Regions from separate parts of the Thioalkalivibrio sp. XN279 genome, predicted to be linked through region 3. Evidence: predicted binding sites of a transcription regulator. Region 3 holds the regulator's gene; each other region holds the start of a gene.
The links. The regulator sigma-54, encoded in region 3, starts transcription at its own class of promoters, with help from an activator protein. The targets are predictions, from matches to a motif close to TGGCANGNTNCNTGCTT.
Positions count from the first base shown of each region.

Region 1: G8346_RS10675 (DUF4168 domain-containing protein) is a predicted target of sigma-54. The motif match lies at 2,365-2,381, and genes of this name have one in related genera.
Region 2: glnA (glutamate--ammonia ligase) is a predicted target of sigma-54. The motif match lies at 2,595-2,611, and genes of this name have one in related genera.
Region 4: G8346_RS02175 (TorF family putative porin) is a predicted target of sigma-54. The motif match lies at 2,078-2,094, and genes of this name have one in related genera.

Region 1 is NZ_JAANBD010000028.1:220,628-224,769, reverse strand. It holds gene G8346_RS10685 (PKD domain-containing protein) at 1-1,142, opposite strand, end outside; gene G8346_RS10680 (hypothetical protein) at 1,576-1,827, shown strand; gene G8346_RS10675 (DUF4168 domain-containing protein) at 1,933-2,325, opposite strand; gene G8346_RS10670 (sigma-54 dependent transcriptional regulator) at 2,500-3,915, opposite strand; gene G8346_RS10665 (sensor histidine kinase) at 3,902-4,142, opposite strand, start outside.
Region 2 is NZ_JAANBD010000028.1:654,352-658,493, reverse strand. It holds gene glnL (nitrogen regulation protein NR(II)) at 1-426, opposite strand, end outside; gene G8346_RS12680 (DUF4124 domain-containing protein) at 437-973, opposite strand; gene glnA (glutamate--ammonia ligase) at 1,088-2,497, opposite strand; gene glyQ (glycine--tRNA ligase subunit alpha) at 2,792-3,724, shown strand; gene glyS (glycine--tRNA ligase subunit beta) at 3,717-4,142, shown strand, end outside.
Region 3 is NZ_JAANBD010000029.1:263,231-267,372, forward strand. It holds gene lptA (lipopolysaccharide transport periplasmic protein LptA) at 1-428, shown strand, start outside; gene lptB (LPS export ABC transporter ATP-binding protein) at 425-1,150, shown strand; gene G8346_RS14110 (RNA polymerase factor sigma-54) at 1,160-2,605, shown strand; gene hpf (ribosome hibernation-promoting factor, HPF/YfiA family) at 2,729-3,046, shown strand; gene G8346_RS14120 (PTS sugar transporter subunit IIA) at 3,076-3,552, shown strand; gene rapZ (RNase adapter RapZ) at 3,572-4,142, shown strand, end outside.
Region 4 is NZ_JAANBD010000015.1:124,337-128,478, forward strand. It holds gene G8346_RS02165 (ammonium transporter) at 1-1,030, opposite strand, end outside; gene glnK (P-II family nitrogen regulator) at 1,044-1,382, opposite strand; gene G8346_RS02175 (TorF family putative porin) at 1,388-2,017, opposite strand; gene G8346_RS02180 (accessory factor UbiK family protein) at 2,210-2,458, shown strand; gene G8346_RS02185 (DUF2254 family protein) at 2,668-4,142, shown strand, end outside.

The DNA.
Region 1 (4,142 bases), on a different contig from region 3:
TCCGGCGTCCAGCCGATGACGCCGCTGGTGGCGCCGATGGTCATGCCGTCGGGCCGCACGCTGAGGTTGAAGGTGAGGGCGTCGCTGTCGGGGTCGGTGGCGGTGACGGTGTAGCTGTAGGGCTGTCCGACCGTCGCGGTTGTCACGGCGGTGGAGGTGATCGTGGGCGCCTGGTTGGCCGGCGGCTGGACCGATACCTCGACTGTCGTGGTGTCGGGGGCCGAGTCGAGCTGGCCGTCATTGACGATCAGCTGCGCCACGAACAGGCCTTCGACGTCGGCCGGGAAGCTGGCGTTGGGCGAGTCGGCGCCGGTGAGCGCCGCCTGGCTGCCGTCAGGCCGGCTGAGCAGGGACCAGGCATATGCCAGCGCGTCGCCGTCGGCGTCGAACGAGCCGCTGCCGTCGAGGTTCACGGTTTCGCCGACGAAGGCGGACTGGTCTTCGCCGGCGTCGGCCACGGGCGCCGAGTTGGCGGTCGAGACGATGACGTGGTCGGCGGTGCTTTCGAGCTCGCCGTCGCTGACCACCAGCCGGACTCGGTAGGCGCCGGGCTGGTCGGCGGTGAACACCGGGTCGATGATGGCGGTGTTGTCGAGCGTGGCGGCGGAGCCTGCCGGGCGCTCGATGATCGCCCAGGCATACTGCAGCGGGTCGTTGTCGGGGTCGCTCGAGGCCGAGCCGTCGAGCTGCACCAGCGAGCCGAGGGTGACGGTCTGGTCCGGCCCGGCGTCCGCGACCGGGGCGGAGTTGAGGGTGTCGATGCGCACCGTGTCGGGCGTGGAGTCGAGCTCGCCGTCGTTGACCACCAGCTCGGCCACGTAGGCGCCGGCCAGGTCGATGACGAAGGTCGGGCGGACGGTTGCGGGGTCGGAGAGCGTTGCCTGGCTGCCCGTGGGTCGCTCGAGCAGGCGCCAGCTGTAGGTGAGGGGATCGCCGTCAGGGTCGGTGGACCCTGAGCCGTCGAGGCGAACCGGCGCGCCCAGCTGGGCAGTCTGGTCGGCACCCGCGTTGGCGGTCGGGGCGCGGTTCTCGGCCTCCGGGTCCCGGCGGGAGTCCCCGCCGCAGGAGGCGACAACCAGTGCCAGGACGAGCAGTCCCGGCAGTCCGAAGCGGCTCTTGGCCCAGTGCGGCTTGGTGTTCAACGGCGCTCTTCCTCTTTGCGTTTCCCATGGGTGCCGGCGCCGTACTGGGCGCTCTTAAGGAGAAACGCGACAAAGGAGACGAAAACCCGACACGGGCCCGCCGGACGGGGTCAGCCGCTGCGCCGTGCCCGGTATCGTGGCCGCCGCTCGTTGACCGCCACCAGGTGATTTCGGAGGCGCAGCGCGGGGTAGCGCGAGAAGTCACGGTCGGCGGTCCACAGCTCGCTCACGCCATGGCGCAGGCAACAGCTGCGATGCGGGCGTCTTCCTCGACAGCCCGCAGGGTCAGGCCCTCGCGCCGGGCATGAGCCTTGGCGCGAACCCGCTTGCAACTCCGATTTTGAGGCATATGATTAAAAAATCGCCACCCGGGTCGCGGGACCGTCCCCGCCCCGAGGGCGATCCAGGGCCAACGACCAGGAGGAGGTCCGCCATGAAAACGTCCAGACTGATACTGATGTTGCCTGTTGTCGCCGCAGGGATGCTGGTTTCAGGGTGTGCAGGGATGAAGCCGGCGGATGAAACTGCTGCGCGGCACGAGATCGACAGCGAGTACGTGGCTGCGGTCGAACGCTCGGCGCGCGGCATGCCGGTGAAGATTATCTGGGTGAACCCGCCTGAGAAGCGCGTCGAGGACGGGGCCAAGGCGACTTACACCATCGAGTTGCCGAACAACCAGGACTGACGGCGCCCGACCGGCAAACGACACAAAAAAAACCGCGCCTGAGGCGCGGTCAAGGATCCCTTGGGGAGGAAAGGGCGGGGCGATCGCGCCCCGCCCGGGCGGGATTCAGCTGCGTTCTTCAAGGCGGGAGTTGATGCGCTCCTGCACCTCGGGGTCGGAGTTCATCAGCTGGGCGATCCGGTTGTACTCGTCCACGGTCAGGCCCGCTTCCTCGACGGCCTCGATCATCTGGCCCTGGGCGTTCTGCTGGATCTGCTGCGCTTCCTCCATGTCGCGGCTCTGCTCCATTTCTGCAGACGCCTGGTTGCCGATGGAATGCACGCGCTCCAGCGCGACCACGAACTGGTCCAGCTTGGCGCTGCTCACTTCGGCGCGCGGCGCGGCCTGTTCCTGCCCGGTGCCATAGCCTTCCTCCGCGACGGCGGGGGCGGCGGCAAGGCCGGCAGCCAGGCTGGCGGCGGCGGCGATGGCAAAGGCGGTGTGTCTGCGATGTCTCATGTTGGCTCCTCGTGTTGCAATGTTGGCCTGCCAAGAACGTTGCAAGGCGCGTGCCACCGAGGCGGGCACTATTAAAAACAATTACTTAGAGGCGTTCGGTTGGCCGCGACCCGGGCCCGGTCGCGACATGGCTGTGCCAGCCCGGCACATGAACCGGGCGCATGTGCCAGTGCGTTACATGTCGTCGAGGCGGCGATAGAGCGTGCGGCGGGCGATCCCGAGGATTTCTGCAGCGCGGCGCTTGTTGCCGTCGACCCGGTCGAGCACCTGGCGGATGTAGCGCCGCTCCAGGGCGTCCAGCGACGGCCAGGTATCCGGATCGTCGCCCAGCACCTCCAGCGGATCCTGTCCCCCCGGAATGCCCGCCCCGGGCGCCGCCGCCGAAGGCTGCATCGGCCGGCGTCGCCGCATGCGCTCGGGCAGGTGCGCAGGCCGGATCTCCCGGTCGCCACAAAAAACCGTGGCGCGCTCCAGGGCATTCGCCAGTTCGCGCACGTTGCCCGGGAACTCGTATGCGCGGAGACAAGCCAGGGCCTGGTCCGACAGCGCCGGCGGGCGCTGGCCGCGGGCTGCCGCGCAACGTGCCACGAAATGCGCCGCCAGCAGGTCGAGGTCATCGCCGCGCTCGCGCAAGGCCGGCACCCGGACCTGGAACGTTTCCAGTCGATAAAACAGGTCGGCGCGAAAACGTCCTGCCGCGACTTCCGCCTCGAGATCGCGATTTGTCGCTGCCAGCAGGCGCACGTCCACCTGCCGCTCGCTGTCCGTGCCGAGCGGGCGGATGCAGCCGTCCTCGAGCACGCGCAACAGCTTGGCCTGGATCCCCGCCGGCATCTCGCCGATCTCGTCCAGCAGCAGCGTGCCGCCGTCGGCTTCTGCGAAGAGCCCGTCGCGTTGCCGGGTGGCGCCGGTGAAGGCGCCGCGTGCGTGCCCGAACAGCTCGCTTTCCATGAGCTCTGCGGGCACTGCCGCACAATTGAGCGGCACGAAAGCATGCGCGCTGCGCGGGCTCTCGGCGTGCAGCGCCCGGGCGACGAGTTCCTTGCCGGTGCCGCTCTCGCCGCTGATGATCACCGGGGACGCCAGGGGCGCCACGCGCCGGACGACCTCGTAGAGCTCGCGCATCGGCGGGCTGCGGCCCAGCATGCCGTGGAACTCGCCCTCGGACAGGAGCCTGCGGTACTGGCTCAGCTCCGAGCGCAGCCGGCGCGACTCGAGCGCACGCGCCACCGCCAGCCTGAGATGATCCAGTCGCAGCGGTTTGGTGAGGAAATCGTCCGCGCCCTGCTTGAGCGCTTCGACCGCCTGTTCGACGGTGCCGAACGCCGTGATCATGATGAAGGCGGGCGGCGCCTCGAGCTGGCGGCAAAAGGCCAGCAGCGCCTGGCCGCTGTCGCCGGGGAGCCGCAGGTCGCTCAGCACCAGGTCCGGGCTTTGCTGTTCGACCAGGCCGCGAGCGGCGGCCGCGTCCGCTGCCGACAGGGTCTCGTAGCCGGCGTCGTCGAGCTCGTTGCGCAACATGTCGCGCAGGCCGTCGTCGTCCTCGACCACCAGGATGCGCGGTCGAGCGGTCGCGTCAGGCATGCTCATCAGGGGTCTCCGGCGGCAGGTGAATGGTGAAGCGGGCGCCTCCCAGCGGGTCGTCCGCGACGACGAGACGGCCGCCGTGGTCCGCGGCGGCCGCGGCGGCGACGCTGAGGCCGAGGCCGGTGCCCTGGCCGACCGGCTTGGTGGTGAAGAAAGGCTCGAAGACGCGGTCGCGCTCGGCTGGCGCGATGCCCGGTCCGTCGTCGCCGACAAAAACCCGCACGCTGCCG
Region 2 (4,142 bases), on a different contig from region 3:
GCTGCGACTCGCCTCGAGCTGCGCCAGCAGCGCCTTCTCACGATCGACGCGCAAGCGCCAGCGGGCATCGGCGAGCTCCAGCAGCAGCACGCGCCGCCCGGCGCCGTCCTCGGCCGCGCTCAGCGCGCAATCCAGCGCCAGGCCTCCCTCCTCCTGGCCGGGCGCCATGGCGAACACCAGCTCGCGGCGCGACACCGCGCGGCCCGTGTCGCGCACGCGCTCGAGCAACGGCAGCAGGACGCCGAGCCCCGGGGCCGCCTGCGGCAGGGGCCGCCCACTGAGCTGCTGGCGGCTGACGCCGAGCAGCTGCTCCGCGGCGGGATTCGCATAACGGACGCCCAGGTCCTCGTCGAGAACGATGATGCCCGTGCTCAGGTTCTCTAGGTGCTCCGCCGGCGGGCGGCCCGGAGGAATTTCAGCCGCCACCGCCGGGACTTCAGCGCGGCCGGTTGGGATTCTGCAGCGACGCCTGATGGACATAGAAGGTCACGGGCTCGCTGGACACGAGCTCGCGACCGTTCTCGTCCACGACCGCAACGCTGAGGCGGTGCTCGCCCCGGAACACCGGGCTCACCGTGAACTGGGTGGCGCCCGGCGGTGTTTCCACGCGCTGGCCATCGAGCGACACGCGCAACTGGTGCCCGGGCGCCAGGCCCGGCTGCACCTCGACCTGGACCGTGAGCTCACCGGCGATGTTCCACAATGTCTCGCCCGCCGCGGGCGAAACCACGCGCACCCCGGTGTATGCCGGCGCCGCGTCGGGCTCGGAGGGCGCAGGCGATGCGGTCTCCTGCCGTGCCGGCAAGGGGGGCGGGGTGTAGGTCTGCGGGCGATTGAGCTCCACCCGTTCCGCGCCGGGACGCGGCCGGTCGGAGAAGTGCACCACCCCGTTCTCGTCCACCCAGCGCCATACCTCTTCCGCTTGGGCAACAAGCGCGCAGCTCATCAGCAAGGCCACCAGGATCCAGCGCATCAAGGCATCTCCCGCACCGTGTCGTTGGCCTAGCATAGTCGGGCGACTGCCGGGCTGGCAAAAAAGCGGGCGGCGAAGTTGCCTTCGCCGCCCGAAACGCGTCCTCCAGACTCGTCAGACGCTGTAATACATGTCGAACTCGACCGGGTGCGTGGTCATGCGCAGGCGCTGCACATCTGCCATCTTCAGGCCGATGTAGGCGTCGATCAGGTCGTCCGTGAACACGCCGCCGGCCGTGAGGAAGGCGCGGTCGGCGTCCAGCGCCTCGAGGGCCGACTCCAGGGAGTAGCACACCTCGGGGATGCTCTTCGACTCCTCGGCCGGCAGGTCGTAGAGATCCTTGTCCATCGGGTCGCCCGGGTGGATCCGGTTCATGATGCCGTCCAGGCCCGCCATCATCATGGCGGCGAAAGCGAAGTAGGGGTTCGCGGTCGAGTCCGGGAAACGCACCTCGATGCGGCGCCCCTTCGGGTTCGGAATGTAGGGGATGCGGATGGAAGCCGAGCGGTTGCGGGCCGAGTAAGCCAGCTTCACCGGCGCCTCGAAACCCGGCACCAGGCGCTTGTAGCTGTTGGTGGACGGGTTGGTGAACGCGTTCAGCGCGCGGGCGTGCTTGATGATGCCGCCGATGTAGTACAGCGCGGTCTCGGACAGGCCGCCGTACTCCTCGCCCGTGAACAGGTTCTTGCCGTCCTTCGCCAGCGACTGGTGCACGTGCATGCCGCTGCCGTTGTCGCCGACCAGCGGCTTGGGCATGAAGGTGGCGGTCTTGCCGTAGCCCTGGGCCACGTTCCACACCACGTACTTCAGCTTCTGCACCTCGTCGGCCTTCTTCACCAGCGAGCCGAAAGCCACGCCGATCTCGCACTGGCCGGCGGTCGCGACCTCGTGGTGGTGCACTTCGGGGTCGAGCCCCATGTCGCCCAGCACCATGCACATGGCCGAGCGGATGTCATGCAGCGAGTCGACCGGCGGCACGGGGAAATAGCCGCCCTTGACCGTGGGGCGATGGCCGAAGTTGCCGTCGGGGTAGATCTTCTCCGAGTTCCAGCCGGCTTCCGAGGAGTCGATCTGGTAGGAGACGCCCTTCATCTCCGAGCTCCAGCGCACGTCGTCGAATACGAAGAACTCGTTCTCCGGCCCGAAGTAGGCCACGTCAGCGACGCCGGTGGACTTGAGATAGGCCTCGGCGCGGTGCGCCAGGGAGCGGGGATCGCGCTCGTAGCCCTGCATGGTCGAAGGCTCGACCACGTCGCAGGTGATGTTGATGGTGGTGTCTTCCGAGAAGGGATCGATCACGGCGGTGGCCGGGTCAGGCATGAGGATCATGTCCGACTCGTTGATGCTCTTCCATCCGGAGATGGACGAGCCGTCGAACATCTTGCCTTCCTCGAACAGGTCTTCGTCGACCTTGCTCGCCGGCAGGGTCACATGCTGCTCCTTGCCCTTGGTGTCGGTGAAGCGGAGATCGACGAAGGCGGCCTCCTTTTCACGCATGAGCTCGAGCACGTCTTTGGCTTTCATCGGGTCATTCCTCCGAGTCTGGATGCTAAGGAGCCCGCCTCCCCGGACTGGATGCCGGGGTTCGACAGGCGATGGAAAAAAATATCGTAATGTTGCAATGCAGGAACCGTGCCAGCGCGCCCTGCCCGCCACGGGCCTTGTCAAACAAGCACCCGCGGGGCCGGCCGGCACTGCAAAGGCCGCCAGGCCGCACCACGGCGGTGCAAATGGCCTCGGCCTTGCACCAGAATAGACCGCGACGGCGGCTTTCGCCCGTGGGTTATACTTTCGCGCCCTTCCGGCATGGGGACAGGCATGGCATCGGCGGACATCGGCGTGGCTCCGGCCACATTCCAGGACCTGCTGCTCAGGCTGCAACGCTACTGGGCCGATGCCGGCTGCGTGCTGATGCAGCCGCTGGACCTCGAGGTGGGCGCCGGCACCTTCCATCCGGCGACCTTCCTCCGCGCCATCGGCCCCGAGCCCTGGAGCGCGGCCTACGTCCAGCCCTGTCGCCGCCCGACCGACGGCCGTTACGGCGACAATCCTTTCCGCCTGCAGCACTACTACCAGTTCCAGGTGGTGATCAAGCCGTCGCCGCTGGAGATCCAGGAGCTCTACCTCGACTCGCTGCGCACCCTCGGCATCGACCCGCGCGTGCACGACATCCGTTTCGTCGAGGACAACTGGGAATCCCCGACGCTGGGCGCCTGGGGCCTGGGCTGGGAGGTCTGGCTGAACGGCATGGAGATCACCCAGTTCACCTACTTCCAGCAGGTCGGCGGGCTGGACTGCCGCCCGGTGACCGGTGAGATCACCTACGGCCTGGAACGCATCGCCATGTACCTGCAGGGCGTCGACAGCGTGTTCGACCTGTGCTGGGCGGACGGCCCGCTGGGCCGGGTGAGTTACGGCGACGTCTACCACCAGAACGAGGTCGAGATGTCGACCTACAACTTCGAACAGGCGGACGTGAAAGTCCTGTTCCGGCTGTTCGACGAGCACGAGGCTGCGTGCTCGGCATTGCTGGCCCGGGCGCTGGCACTGCCGGCCTACGAGCAGGTGCTGAAGGCCTCGCACGTGTTCAACCTGCTGGATGCACGCAAGGCGATCTCGGTGACCGAGCGGCAGCGCTTCATCCTGCGTGTGCGCACCATGGCGCGCAACGTCGCGGAGGCCTACTACGCCAGTCGCGAGACCCTGGGCTTCCCGATGCTGGCGCAGGCGCGGGAGGCGGCGCATGACTGAACACGCTGATTTTCTCGTCGAACTGGGCACCGAGGAGCTGCCGCCCAAGGCGCTGCCGGCCCTGGAACAGGCCTTCCGGGACGGCCTGGTGGCGCGGCTGGCCGAGGCGCGGCTGGCCCACGGCCAGGTCGAGTCCTTCGCCTCGCCGCGCCGGCTCGCGGTCAAGGTGCAGCGGCTGGAGACGCGCCAGGCCGACCAGGAAGTCGTGCTGCGCGGGCCGCCGCTGCGCGTGGCGCGGGTGGACGGCGCCTGGACCAAGGCGGCGGAGAAATTTGCCGCCGGCGCCGGCGTCGAACTCGAGGCGCTGGTCGAGCGCGAGGAAGAGAAGGGCGCCTACGTTTATGCCCGCAAGCAGGAGCGGGGCGAGGCCGCGGCGGCGCTGTTGCCGCGCCTCGTTGAAAGCGCGCTGGGCGCGCTG
Region 3 (4,142 bases):
AGTGGGAGTTCCGCGGCAACGCGCGCATCGACGGCCCCATGGGGTCGATCCAGGCAGATCGCGCCACCATCGGCTTCAGCAACCACCAGCTCCAGTCCGCCGTCGCGGAAGGCGCCCCGGCCCGCTTCACGCGCACCATGCCGGGGCCCGAAGCGCGGCGCGTGGACGGCACCGCGAACCGCATCAGCTATGACCTGCGCGAGGGCGAACTCTCGCTGCAGGGCCAGGCCCGGTTGAGCGACGGGGTCCGGGAAGCCAGCGGGGCGCGGCTCGTCTACCGCATCGCGGAGGACCGCCTCATCGCCAGCGCGGACGAGGAAGGCACGGAGCGCGTGCGCATCATCATCACGCCGCCGGAAGACGGCAACCAGGACGGCCAGGACGGCCAGGACGACGAGGCACCGCGCGAGCCGGAGCCGACACCGTGAAGACCCTCCGTGCCGAGGGCATCGCCAAGAGCTATCGCTCGCGCACCGTGGTGCGCTCCCTGACCCTGTCCATTTCCAGCGGGGAAGTGGTGGGACTGCTCGGCCCCAACGGCGCCGGCAAGACCACCGCCTTCTACATGATCGTCGGCCTGGTGCCCTGCGACAGCGGCCGCATCCTGCTGGACGACAAGGACCTGACCTCCCTGCCCATGCACCGGCGCGCCCGGCTCGGCGTCGGCTACCTGCCGCAGGAAGCCTCGGTGTTCCGCGGCCTCAGCGTGGAACAGAACATCCTCGCCGTGCTCGAGACCCGCAAGGACCTCGACCAGGTCGGCCGGCGCAACCTGCTCGAGGAGCTGCTGGAGGAACTCAGCATCGGCCACATCCGCGACAGCAAGGGCCTCAGCCTCTCCGGCGGCGAGCGCCGCCGCGTGGAGATCGCCCGCGCCCTGGCGGCCGAACCGGCCTTCATCCTCCTCGACGAGCCCTTTGCCGGCGTCGACCCGATCTCGGTGCTGGACATCCAGCGCATCATCGGGCACCTGCGCGACCGCGGCATCGGCGTGCTCATCACCGACCACAACGTGCGCGAGACGCTGGGCATCTGCGGCCGGGCTTTCATCCTCAACGCCGGCGAGGTCATCGCCTCCGGGTCCGCGGATGAGATACTTGCGAACAGGCAAGTACGAGAGGTCTACCTCGGCGAGCACTTCCGCCTCTAGACGCCACCCATGATCAAGCAGTCGCTGCAACTCAAGCTCAGTCAGCAGCTCACGCTGACGCCCCAGCTACAGATGGCCATCCGCCTGCTGCAGCTGCCGGTGCTCGACCTGCAGGCCGAGCTGCGCGAGGCACTCGAGAAGAACCTCATGCTCGAGATGGACGACGGGCTCGAGCTGGCGCCGCCGAAAGGCGAGCAGCAGCGGTCCACGGAGAACGCGCGGGAGGGCCAGGAAGCCGCCCCGGAACAGGCCTCGGGCGACGATTTCCGCGAGGACCTGCCCTACGCCGACGTACCGGATTACACCACGGGCTACAGCAGCGGCAGCCGCGACGACGGCGACGAACAGCGCGATTACGCCGACGCCAGCGGCACCTCGTTGCGCGAGCATCTCATGGCCCAGCTGGACGTCGCCCTGCCGGAGGGCGACCGCAAGGCGATCGCCACCATGATCGTCGACGCGATCGACGACGACGGCTACCTGCAGGAGAGCCTGGAGGAGATCTGCGCCAACCTCGAACCGGAATTGCATACGGATATCGACGAGGTGGAGCGGGTGCTGGCCTGCGTGCAGCGCTTCGACCCCCTCGGCATCGGCGCCCGCGACCTGTGCGAGTGCCTGCTGCTGCAGCTGTCACCCTTCGCCCCGGACACCCCGGGGCTCGACCTGGCGCGCCGTCTCGCCGCCGAATGCCTGGTGGAGCTCGGTGAGCAGGATTACGCCGCCATCCGCCGCCGCCTCGGTTGCGACCCGGAAGAGCTGGAGACCGCCGTCGCCCTGTTGCGTTCCCTGAGCCCGCGCCCCGGCAGCGCCGCCGACTCGCGCCCGCCCGAGTACATCGTCCCGGACGTGTTCATACGCCGCGTCGAGGAGACCTGGCAGGTGGAGATTAACCCCGCCATTGCGCCACGGCTGCGGGTCAACGCCGCCTACGCCGGCTCTCTCGGCCGCAGCGGCGAATATTCGACCCTGCGCAGCCAGCTGCAGGAGGCGCGCTGGCTGGTGAAGAGCCTGGAGATCCGGAACGAGACCCTGTTGCGCGTGGCTCGTGCCATCGTCGCTCATCAGCAGGACTTCCTGGAGCGCGGCGAGCAGGGCATGCGCCCGCTGGTGCTGCGCGAGATCGCCGAGGCGCTCGAACTGCACGAGTCGACCGTCTCCCGTGCCACGACCGGAAAGTACATGCACACGCCGCGGGGCGTGTTCGAGTTCCGCTATTTCTTTTCCAGCCAGGTATCGGGCAGCGACGGCGAGAGCGTCTCCTCCACCGCCATTCGCGCGCGCATCCGCAAGCTGATCGCCGACGAGGACCCGGCCAAGCCGCTCTCGGACAGCGCGCTGACCCGTATACTCGTCGGCGAGGGCATCGAGGTGGCGCGCCGCACTGTGGCCAAATACCGGGAATCCATGGGGTTTCCGTCCTCCAACGAGCGTCGCCGCGTGGCCATCCGCTGACCGCGGGCGCGGCGCGCGGAGCGCTCAATCCGCCCTAGCCAGCAGGCGAAAGCTGCTACTAGAATACAAGTGAACCGCGGGCCGCCCGACGGGCCGGCTCCACCACTCCCAAGGGGTAAGCAAATGCAGATCAACATGACCGGTCACCACGTCGACATCACCGACCCGCTGCGCGACTACGTGTACAGCAAGATGGACAAGGTCATCCGGCATTTTGACAACCTGATCGATGTCCATTGCATCCTCACCGTCGAGAAACTGCAGCACAAGGCCGAGGCCACGCTGCGCCTGGCAGGCGACACCCTGCATGCGGCGGCGGTCGAGGAAGACATGTATGCTGCGATCGACGCCATGACGGACCGTCTCGATCGCCAGGTCCGGCGGCACAAGGACAAGCTGACCGACCATCACAACGGCGTGGGACGCCCGCGCAACGCCTGACCACCGCGGGCCCGCCCCGGAGCATCCAGATGACTTTCGAATCCCTGCTGCAACCAGGCCGCGTGCTCGGCAATGTCGAAGCGCGCAGCAAGAAACACGCCCTGGACATCCTGAGCGAGATGCTCTCGTCCGCGGCGGACCTGGACCAGGGCGAGGTGTTCCAGAGCCTGATAACGCGCGAGAAGCTGGGCTGCACCGCCATCGAGAACGGCATCGCCATCCCGCACGGGCGCCTGTCCGAGATTGAAGCGCCGGTCGGCGCCTTCCTCAAGCTGTCCAGGCCGATCGACTTCGACATGCCGGACCGGGAGCCGGTCGACCTCATTTTCGGGCTGCTGGTGCCCGTCCCCGAGGACGACGTGGGCTGCCATCACGAGGAGGTCTCCAATATCGCCACCGGGCTGGGCGACCACGTGCTGGCCGCGGCGCTGCGGCGGGCGAGCTCCAGCCGCGCGCTGTACGACCTGCTCGTGAACCACGACAAGTCACACGCCGCCTCGGCATGACAGCCATGCCGCGCCGACGATGGAACTCGTAGTCGTCAGCGGCTTGTCCGGCTCGGGCAAGAGCGTGGCGCTCGCCATGCTCGAGGACCTGCAGTGGTACACCCTCGACAATGTCCCGGCGCGCCTGCTGTCGCTGGTGGTGGGCGAGCTCGTCGGCAGCGAGGATGCCAAGTTCGAGCGCCTGGCCATCGGGCTGGATGCGCGCCCGCGAGCGGAGGACCTGCCGGTCATCCGCAGCCTGATGGATGAGCTGCGCGGACGGGGGCTGCGCTGCCAACTCATCTACCTGCACGCCAGCGAGAACGTGCTGGTGCAACGCTACCTGGATACGCGCCGGCGCCACCCCCATACACCGGCGCAGGCCGGCGACCGCACGCTCGCCTCCGCCATCCAGTACGAGCAGGAACTGCTGGCGCCGCTGGCCGAAGCCGCGGACCTGGTGCTCGACACCAGCGCCACGAGCGTGCACGAGCTGCGCGACATCATCCGCAACAAGGTGGCCGACCAGCCGCGCAACCAGCTCTCGCTGCAGTTCGAGTCCTTCGGCTTCCGCGAGGGCGTGCCCAAGGACGCCGATTTCGTCTTCGACG
Region 4 (4,142 bases), on a different contig from region 3:
CCCAGATGCCGGCGGTGCCGTGCACGGAGATGGCGCCGACCGGGTCGTCGATGCGCAGCTTGCGATCCAGGAACACGATCGAGCCCACCACCAGCAGGCCGCCGATGGCGCCGATGACCATGGCCAGCAGCGGCGACGGCGAGAGCGGGTCGGCGGTGATGGACACCAGGCCGGCGAGGGCGCCGTTCAGAGCCATGGTGAGATCGGCCTTGCCGAACCAGGCCTTGGCCAGCAGCAGCGCCGCCACCAGGCCGGCCGCGGCCGCCAGGTTGGTGTTGGTGAACACCAGCGCCACGTTGTTGGCCGACCCCACGTCCGACACTTTCAGCTCGGAGCCGCCGTTGAAGCCGAACCAGCCCATCCACAGGATGAACATGCCCAGCGTGGCCAGTGGCAGGTTGGAGCCGGGAATGGCATTGACCTGGCCCTTGGCGCCGTACTTCCCTTTGCGCGCACCGAGCAGGATGACGCCCGCCAGGGCCGCCGCAGCGCCGGCCAGGTGCACGATGCCCGAGCCCGCGTAGTCGGAGTAACCGAAGGTCTCGCCGAGGAAGCCACCGCCCCAGGTCCAGTAGCCCTGCACCGGGTAGATGACGGCCGTCATGACCACCGCGAAGGCGAAGAACGACCACAGCTTCATGCGCTCGGCCACCGCGCCCGAGACGATCGACATGGCGGTGGCGACGAACACCACCTGGAAGAAGAAGTCCGCCAGGTTCGAGTAGTAGGGCGCGTCGTCCCCGCCGGCCACCACGTCCGCCACGGCGTTGTCAGCCGTGCCGAGCATGCTGATGCCGGGGATGATGCCGTTGCCGTCGCCGTACATGATCCCGTAGCCGACCAGCATGTACATCAGGCAGGCGATGGAATACAGGCCGACGTTCTTGGTCAGGATCTCGGCGGTGTTCTTCGCCCGCACCAGGCCGGCTTCCAGCATGGTGAAGCCTGCGGCCATCCACATGACCAGGGCCCCGGACATGAGGAAGTAGAAGGTGTCGAGCGCGTAGCTCAGTTCAAGTATCTGTTCCACTGTCTTCCTCCCCTCAGACCGCTTCCGGACCGGTCTCGCCGGTACGGATGCGGATGACCTGTTCCAGTGGCATGACGAAGATCTTGCCGTCGCCGATCTTGCCGGTGCGCGCGGTGTTGCTGATGACCTCGATGACCTGCTCCAGCAGCTCGTCGTCGATGGCCACCTCCACCTTCATTTTCGGCAGGAAATCGACCACGTACTCGGCACCGCGATAGAGTTCGGTGTGGCCGCGCTGGCGACCGAAGCCCTTCACCTCGGTCACCGTGACGCCTTTCACGCCGACGTCCGCCAGGGCCTGGCGCACGTCGTCGAGCTTGAACGGCTTGATGATTGCTGTGACCAGTTTCATGCCGCTTACCTCAGGTCGAAGGTCTTGCCGATGGTGAACACCAGCGAGGTCTCGCTCGAGCCCGTAAACGACAGGTCGCTGTCACTCATCACCGCGGCGACGCCGATATCGAACCCGGACACCTCGGCGCCGTAGCCGACCTCGCCGTAGCTGCCGTCGAAGTCCTGCGTGAAGGTGCCGTATGTGGCGTAGAACCCTTCGTACTCGACGGTGCCGGCGACGAAGCCGTAGTCGAGCTCGGGACCGTCGAAGTTGTCGTAGGTGCCGAAGGAGTATTCGACGCTGAACAGCCCGTAGCCGGCCGTGAGGTTGATTTCCTGGTAGGTGTCGTCGAAGTCGTCGGTGTAGAAGTAACCGGTATAGCCGATGCCGTAGCTGAAGTCGCCGATGGCGCCGCCGAAGCCGGCATAGAGGTCGTACTCCATGCCCTGGCCGACGTCTGCGCCCCAGGTGCCGGCGTAGAAGCCGCTCTCGTGCTCGTAGTCGAGCCCGGCGTAGGCCGAGGCGTCGCTCTGCTTGATGCCGCGGAAGATGTAGTCGGACATCATGCCGACGTTCGCGCTAAAATCTCCGGCGACTGCCGCCTGGCTGGCCGCCAGCCCCAGGACCGCGAGCAGGTACTTGGATCGAGTCATGTTGTTTTCCTCCCAGTGGAAAGCATGGTCCGGGTCGTTGTGCCCCGGCTGATTGCTGCAAAGCACGATGCGTGCCAGCTCTGACGGTTCAATGACTTAGCCGCGATCCGCCGCAGGGACGGCAGCAGGGCGCACCGTCATGGTGCAGGGCAGCATCCCCCCATGCCCCATTGCGGGGCGCGAGGACCGAGCATGGAACCCAAGAGGCCGAACATCGACGAACTGGCCCGGCGCCTGGCCGACAGCCTGCCCGGGGGGCTCAAGGCCCTGCGCGAGGATGCGGAACAGAACTTCCGCGCCGTGCTGCAGGCGGGCTTGTCCCGTCTCGATCTCGTCACCCGCGAAGAGTTCGACGTGCAGGCCGCGGTACTGAAGCGCACGCGCGAGAAACTCGAGGCGCTCGAAGCGCGCCTGGCGAAGCTCGAGCAGCCACCGGAATAGCGCCCGCCGGACTGCCGCCCGGCAGCCGTTCCCCGCTGTCTGCGCACCTGCGTGGAAGTTTCCCGGCTTTCAGTCCATAGTTGGTGGATGGCTGCACGGCTTTGCAGCCGTGCCAGGAGGGCGGCATGCCACCGGATGGAGCGAGATTCCGCGGGACCGGCACGGACGGGGACCGAGCCCGTGCCGAGAGGGTGGTGGCGTCGCAGACCATGCGTTCACGTGCGCCGCCGGTGGTGCTGGCGTGGATCACGCCGATGGTCGTCGTCATCGCGGTGGCGATCACTTTCTGCACCGCGTTCTACGTCCTCGACTCGCTCCTGTTCGGCGCCGACCTGCATAGCGCCAGCAGCATCTTCCAGCACTACCTCTCTTTCGATCCCGTGCTCATCACCGACGCGCTGCCGACGCTCGGTATGACCATCGTGGCGGTGCTCGGCATCGTGCTCACGGTGGTGGCCATCATCGTGCAGCTGTCTTCAGAGCGTTACACCAGCGTCGCGATCATGTTCCTGCGCGAGCCGGTGCACATCGCGGTGATCAGCTTCTACATCGTCGCCAGCCTGTGCGCCGTGTGGCTGAGCGTGACCTTGCGGCCCGACTTCGTGCCGCGCAGCCTGCTGCTGCTGGTGATGATCCTGACCAGCCTCGGCCTGGCCGGGATGTTGCCTTATTTCGCCTACACCTTCTGGTTCCTGGAGCCGGGCAACATTATCGACCGCCTGCGGCGCAACACCGCGCGCCTCACCGCGCGCGGCCTGGCGGCGCAGGAACCGGAGGAGGCGAACCGGATGCAGCGGCGGGTGCTGGAGAAGATGGAGGAAATCACCGACATCGCCAACAACTCGATCGAGGGCCGGGACAAGATCATCGCCGGCGCGGCCGTGGACGCCCTGTGCGACTTCGCCGTCGATTACGTCGCCACCAAGCCCGAGAAAGACATCGCCTGGTACCGCCTCGGTCCCGAGCTGCGCTTCAACCCGGATTTCGTCGCCATGGACACGGAGTTGCTGGCGGAACTCGAGACGCGCCGGCTATGGGTGGAGTGGAAGACGCTGCACGAGTACCTGCGCGTGTACTACGAGGCGCTGGACTCGATGACCGATGTCGCGTCGCAGGTCGCGATCGACACCCGCTACATCGGCGAGGCGGCCGCAGACACGCAGCAGACCGACCTGATCCGCATGGTGTTCCGCTTTTTCAATTCCTACCTGCGGGCGGCGATCGACCGGGGCATCGAGCGGACCGCTGACGACGTGCTGCTGCAGTACCGCATGCTCCTCGAGCAACTCCTGCGCCAGGAGCTGTGCGAGGAGGCGTGCGAGGGCGTGCGCTTCATGAAGCACTATGGCTACCTCGCCTTCGAGGAGGAGCTGATCTGGATCACCGAGACCGTCGCCTACGACATCGCGAGCCTGTGCCGCTACGCCCACCAGGAACGGCTGGGCTGCGACGAGGCCATGCTGTTCGAGCTGCTGGCGCTGGACTCGGAAGGCCCCGGCGATACCCGTCGTCACTACCGCGGCCTGCGCGGCGTGCGCAAGGCGCAGACGCGCCTGGGGGTCTATTACTTGTCCGAGGGTGACGAGATGAAGGCCGGCCTGGTGGCGGACGACATGGCCGAGATGTCCCCGGTTTTCAAGGCCGAGGTGCGTAACGACCTGTGGCTGCAGGCTCCGCCCCACTT